Linked DNA regions of Rudanella lutea DSM 19387. The protein of the gene in region 2 interacts with the protein of the main gene of each other region in a pairwise test. Links are inferred from orthologs where the notes say so. Each region holds a gene or a part of one and is shown on either strand. Other genes may lie near its edges.

Region 1 (3,567 bases), 3.7 Mb from region 2 along the record:
TTGCCTCAGCCGGGAGCCTCCCAAAACGTGTCTTGTTGCGAACGGCAAAAAACGCGCCCTGAACTGTACGAAGCCCCGCTGTAATTGCGCGCAAATAAAAACCCGTACCAATTGCCAACCAGGCACTCGGTACGGGCTATGAAACCTGGTTTGTCGCCTGGTGTTTAGTTACAACCCCAAAACGACAGACATAAAACCAATTACAGCACCACGTTTACAATCCGCTTCGGCACAACCACCACTTTTTTGGGTGTTTTGCCATCGAGCCACTTCTGCACCACCTCGTCGGCCAGTACGGCCTGCTCAATATCGGCCGGGGCCCGGTCAACGGCGAAGCTGATGGTTGTCCGCACTTTGCCGTTAATCTGAATAGGGTATTCGAAGCTGTCTTCGACTAGATACGCCGGGTTGAAGACCGGGAAGCTGGCCCGCGACACACTGCCGGGTTCGTTGCCGAGAGCCGCCCACAGTTCTTCGCAGATGTGAGGTGCGTAGGGCGACAGAATAAGCACCAGATCGGACAGGATTGCCCGCTTGTGGCAGTCGAGGGCCGTTAGTTCGTTCACGCACACCATAAAGGCCGAGACCGAGGTATTGAACGAATAGTTTTCGATGTCGTCCTGCACCTTTTTGATCGTCTTGTGCAAAACCTTCAGTTCGGCCGGGGTAGGAGCTGCATCGGTCACAATCCAGCGGCCTGTTTCGGGCTGACCATCGGCAGCGGGTGCATCTTTGTAGAACAAACGCCAGAACTTACGCAGGAAGCGGAACGTACCGTCGATACCGTTGGTGTTCCAGGGTTTGGCCTGCTCAATAGGGCCCAGAAACATCTCGTACATCCGCAACGTATCGGCCCCGTACTTCTCCACAATGGTGTCGGGGTTCACGACGTTGAACTTTGACTTCGACATTTTCTCGACTTCAGCCCCGCATACATACGTGCCGTTGTCTTCGAGTTCAAACTGCGCGGGCAGGCCGTCGGGGCTTTGCGTGAAGTCGGGCCGCGATGCGCGGAAAGCCTCAACGTCGAGCACATCATTGTGGACAATATTCACGTCGACGTGCAGGGGCGTAACCTCGCGACCGGCAATTTTATTCAGCGACACAAAAACCGGCGCTACTCCTTCTGAGCCCGTGCCTTTGAGCCGGTACACAAAGTTGCTCCGGCCCTGAATCATGCCCTGATTGATGAGCTTTTTAAATGGCTCCTCCTGCGTTACGTAGCCCCGATCTTTAAGGAACTTGTTCCAGAAACGGCTGTAGAGCAGGTGGCCCGTTGCGTGCTCGGAGCCGCCCATGTACAGGTCGACACTTTCCCAATACTGAATGGCTTCGGGGCCCGCAAAGGCGTCGGGGTTTTGCGGGTCCATGTACCGATACCAATACCACGACGACCCCGCCCAGCCGGGCATGGTGCTCAGTTCGTACTCATATTCTCCCTGGTATTTCCAGTCTTCGGCGCGGCCGAGCGGGGGCTCACCCGTTTCGGTAGGGAGGTATTTATCTACGGCGGGTAGCCCAAGTGGCAGGTCGGCCTCGTCGATCAGGTACGGCAACTGACCTGTTGAACCGCCTTCTTTGAAATAAACGGGCACCGGCTCGCCCCAGTAGCGCTGGCGGCTAAACACGGCGTCGCGCATCCGAAAATTCACTTTGCCACGGCCCAGACCACGCTCTTCGAGCCAGGCAATCAGGGTGGCCGTGGCCTCCTGGTAGGTCATGCCATTGATAATACCCGAGTTGATGTACCGGCCTTCTTTGGTGTTGTCGGCCTGCTGATCGAGGTCTTTCTGGGCGTCGAGAACGGGGATAATAGGCAGGCCAAACTGCTTCGCAAAGCCATAGTCGCGCGCATCGCCCGAGGGTACGGCCATAACGGCTCCGGTACCGTATCCGGCCAGCACATAATCGGCCAGGAAGATGGGGACTTTCTCGTTGTTCAGCGGATTAAGGCAGTAGCTGCCCGTAAATACACCCGAAACCGTTTTGGTATCGGCCATACGATCCCGCTCCGACCGCATTTTGGCGGCCTGCACATACGCGTCAACGGCCTCGCGCTGAGCGTCGGTGGTGAGGCTGGGTACCAGTTCGTGTTCGGGGGCCAGAACCATGAAGGTCACGCCGTAAATCGTATCGACGCGGGTGGTGAACACTTCAATGAAGGAGTGAGGAGCGAGAAGTGAGGAGTGAGGAGTCGCTTGCGCCAGCCCTTTCTCCTCACTCCTCACTTCTCGCTCCTCACTCCTTTCAATCTGAAACTTTACACTGGCCCCTACGCTCTTGCCGATCCAGTTGCGTTGCTGTTCTTTGAGCGACTCCGACCAGTCGATGGTGTCGAGACCACTCAGGAGCCGGTCGGCATAGGCGGTAATGCGCATCATCCACTGGCGCATCAGCTTTTGCTCCACGGGGTAGCCGCCCCGCTCTGATACGCCGTCTTTCACTTCGTCGTTGGCGAGTACCGTGCCGAGGGCCGGGCACCAGTTCACCACGGCATCGGCCAGGTAGGTGAGCCGGTATTTAAGCGTAATTTCGTAGGATTGCTCCTTCGACAGGGCGTTCCACTCGGCGGCCGTAAACTGGAGGGCCTGCGTTTCCTCGTCACAAACCGCGTTTACGTCGGTGGTGCCGTTGGTGGCAAACTTATGCAGCAGGGTTTCGATGGGCTCGGCCCGGTCGGTGTCTTTGTTGTACCAAGACCGGAACAACTCCATAAAAATCCACTGGGTCCATTTGTAGTAACCGGGGTCAGAGGTGCGTACCTCGCGGCTCCAGTCGTAGCTGAACCCAATTTGTTTTAGCTGCTCAATGTACGTGGCAATGTTTTGCTCGGTTGTGATGGCCGGGTGTTGCCCCGTCTGAATAGCATACTGTTCGGCGGGCAGACCAAACGAGTCGAAGCCCATTGGGTGCAGCACGTTGAAGCCCTGCAACCGCTTGTACCGCGACACAATGTCCGACGCGATGTACCCCAGCGGGTGACCGACGTGTAGCCCCGCCCCCGACGGGTATGGAAACATATCGAGGACGTAGTACTTGGGTTTGGCGGGGTCAGTTTCGGTACGGTACGTCTGGTTTTCGTCCCAGAACTGCCGCCATTTTTGTTCGGTCTCGCGGTGGTTGTAATCGGCCATATAAATAGGGGAGCAAAGGCGGAGGGCGAAGGGAGGAAAGGGGGTTGACCTTACCGGCTGTTTGGCTCTTCTAACCCTGAAACCTTATCTCGTTACGTATGCAAAATCGTTTCGGGTTGCAAAAATAGCCGATTCGGTGGACATTTGCCCCCTTCTGAGCAATGTCATCTGCCCGGAAAGATGAGATCGCTACCCCATTCGGTCATGACCCACCTCCGTCGCCTTATACTTCCGATCTTGTTGGCTCTCTTGGTAGGGGGGCTGGCGGTTTGGCTCGTCGACGATTTTTCGGGGCCCTTGTCCGACGGGGGTGATACCGACTTTTACGAGTACGTAGGCTATTATGTGGCCCACAACCTCACCTTTTGGCCGGTTCCGCACCTCAATCTGCTGCATAATCAGACGTTTTATCCGTACGGGGCCAACCATACCC
Region 2 (3,005 bases):
CACGTCGAGGGGTTTTTGGGCGTGTTTCTGGATGGCTTCCAGCACCGGAAAGCCAAACGAAATGTTAGGCACAAACTCGCCATCCATGATATCGATATGGAACCAGTCGGCGTCGCTGTGGTTAATCATTTCCACATCACGTTGCAGATTGGCAAAATCGGCCGCCAGAATCGACGGGGCAATAATCGGTTGGTTCATAGCTCATAACGGGGCAACGGCGAAAAAGAAGTCTGTTACCCCCAGAAACGCGCTTAGCGGTTACTAAGTGGTTTTTTGTCCGTAAAACTAACTTTTTTTGCCGAAACCCCTGAGGTGGACCGCCGGATATTGGGCATCTGAACTGGGGCAGGAGGTATGGAAGGTTGGCCGTTGGGTAGTAGCTTTGTTGTCGGAGGTGCCCCACAGGTTGGGTACCGGCCTACCCAATACAACGCACTAGTACATGTCGCCCCAGGAGCAGATAAATGGGCTAACAGACCAGCTCAATTATTACAATCACCAATACTATCAGAACAGCGTGTCGGAAGTGGACGATTTTACGTTCGACCGGATGCTGGAGCAGTTAACGGCCCTCGAGGCCCAATATCCCGAATTTAAGCGCCCCGACTCACCGACCAACCGGGTAGGCGGTGGCATCAGCAAGGAGTTTGCAACTGTGTACCATCGCTTTCCGATGCTCTCGCTGGGTAACACCTATTCGGAAGCCGAGTTGGTTGAGTTCGACAATCGGGTTCGGCGCGGCCTCGACGGGCAGACCTTCGAATACGTTTGTGAACTAAAATTTGACGGGGTGGCCCTGAGCATGACCTACGAAAATGGGGTGTTAGTGCAGGGAGCCACCCGGGGCGATGGCGTTCGGGGCGACGATATCACGGCTAATATCCGTACCATCCGGACCCTTCCGCTGCGGGTTGGCCATTCGATAGGGCAAAGTACGGATGTCCCTGTGGCGGTGCCCGCCCTGTTTGAGGTTCGGGGCGAGGGTTTTCTGCCCATCGCTGAGTTCGAACGGATCAATAAGGAGCGCGAAGATATTGGTGAGTCTCTGCTGGCCAACCCGCGCAATGCAGCCTCAGGCACGTTTAAACAGCAGGATTCGCGGATTGTAGCCCAGCGCCGGTTAGACTGTTACCTGTACTCGTTTCTGGCAGACGAAGAGGTGTTCAAAACCCATGAGGAAAGCCTGATTGCCCTCAAAGCCTGGGGGTTCAATGTGTCGCCTACGTGGCGGAAGTGTACCGATATTCGGGAGGTGATGCAGTTTATCAACGACTGGGACACCCGACGGTTCGAGTTACCGCTGGCTACCGATGGCATTGTGATCAAGGTGAACAGCTATGCCCAGCAGCGCGAGTTGGGCTACACGGCCAAAAGCCCCCGGTGGGCCATTGCCTTTAAGTATAAGGCGATGGCTGCGAGTACCACGCTCAACCACGTTACTTATCAGGTTGGGCGCACAGGGGCGGTTACGCCGGTAGCAAACCTGACCCCGGTATTGTTGGCAGGTACGGTAGTCAAACGGGCGTCGTTACACAATGCCAATGAGATTGAGCGCCTGGGGGTGCAATTGGGCGATACGGTATTTGTTGAAAAGGGCGGAGAGATCATTCCGAAAGTGACCGGCGTTGACCTGACCAAGCGCACCGATGCCGTACAGCCCATTGTTTACCCAACCACCTGCCCCGCCTGCCAGACTCCGCTGGTGCGTATGGAAGATGAGCGGGGGGGCGTTCAGGCGCATTTCTACTGCCCCAACGAGAAAGGCTGCCCCCCGCAGCGTCAGGCCCGGTTCGAGCATTTCATTCAGCGTCGGGCCATGAACATCGAGAGCCTGGGCGAAGGTAAAATTGAGCTGCTTATTGAGCGGGGGCTGGTGCAGTCGCCCGCCGATTTGTACGAGCTGACAACAGAAAAGCTGCTTGGGCTCGAAAAAACCTACCCGGCCACGCCTGTACTGTCCGACGACGGTTCGGGGCGGACGTCTGCGGAAGAGCCCGGTAAGGCCCGCACCGTGAAGTTTGGGCAGAAAACGGTCGACAATATTCTGAAAGCGGTGGAGCGGTCGCGGCAGCAACCGTTTACCAACGTATTGTTTGCGCTCGGAATCCGGTACGTGGGGGCGACGACCGCCGAAAAACTGGTTGACTATTTCGGCACCATGGATGCACTGATGGCGGCTCCGCTGGAGGTGCTCATTACCGTGCCGGAGGTGGGCCCCCGCATTGCCCAAAGCGTGGCCAACTGGTTTGCCGACCCCGACAACCGGGACTACGTAGAACGGTTGCGGGCGGCCGGGCTTCAGTTTGTGGGCGAACGCAAAGTAGTAGAGGTGCGTAGTGATCGGCTTACTGGTAAAACCTTCCTCTACACGGGCACGTTTGCCAACTTCAGCCGCGAGCAACTCGAAGCCGAGATTGCCGCCCACGGGGGCAAGCTGGTCAGTGGCGTTTCGAAAAAACTCAACTACCTCATCGTGGGCGAAAATGCGGGTCCCTCGAAGGTAAGTAAAGCCGAAAGCCTTAAAGTTCCGATGATTAGTGAGGACGAGTTCATGGCGATGTTGACGTAATTGACGTAACTTTGTGATAATACGGCTGGGGTGGCCCGGTTCAGGTCGGAGCCACCTTTGCACAACTAAATCTGATTGATGAACAATCGCTTTCACGGTGTCGGAGTGGCTATCGTCACGCCATTTCACGCCGACCATTCTATTGATTTTGACGGCTTCGGCCGTCTGATTCAGCACGTCTCAGACGGAGGGGTGCGCTACATCGTGCTGCAAGGCACAACCGGCGAGTCGCCGACGGTGACGAAAGCGGAAAAGAAACAGTTGTTGCAGTACCTGAAGGAGAATAATCCGAAACAGCTGCCCATTGTGTACGGGGTGGGAGGAAATGTGACGCCCGACGTTGTGAATACGCTTAAGGAAACTGACTTCGAAGGCGTTGACGCCATCCTGTCGGTTTGTCCATACTATAATAAACCGGGTCAGCGGGGAGTGATCG

The links. The genes of interacting proteins can lie anywhere in the genome.
Region 1: the proteins of ligA (region 2) and leuS interact in binary tests that used the Escherichia coli proteins (3 or more experiments, as listed by UniProt). The link is inferred for Rudanella lutea DSM 19387 from one-to-one orthologs.

The regions. Positions count from the first base shown.
Region 1 is NZ_KB913013.1:4,430,566-4,434,132, forward strand. Bases 1-3,494 are described here. They hold leuS (leucine--tRNA ligase), read right to left. Parts: upstream 3,135-3,494; coding sequence 201-3,134; downstream 1-200. Other genes in these bases: RUDLU_RS0118385 (hypothetical protein), read left to right, coding at 3,339-3,494. Outside these bases: more of RUDLU_RS0118385, read left to right, coding at 3,495-3,567.
Region 2 is NZ_KB913013.1:706,142-709,146, reverse strand. The notes cover bases 74-3,005. They hold ligA (NAD-dependent DNA ligase LigA), read left to right. Parts: upstream 74-442; coding sequence 443-2,569; downstream 2,570-3,005. Other genes in these bases: dapA (4-hydroxy-tetrahydrodipicolinate synthase), read left to right, coding at 2,648-3,005; rpe (ribulose-phosphate 3-epimerase), read right to left, coding at 74-198. In the rest of the region: more of rpe, read right to left, coding at 1-73. UniProt on the Escherichia coli protein: DNA ligase that catalyzes the formation of phosphodiester linkages between 5'-phosphoryl and 3'-hydroxyl groups in double-stranded DNA using NAD as a coenzyme and as the energy source for the reaction.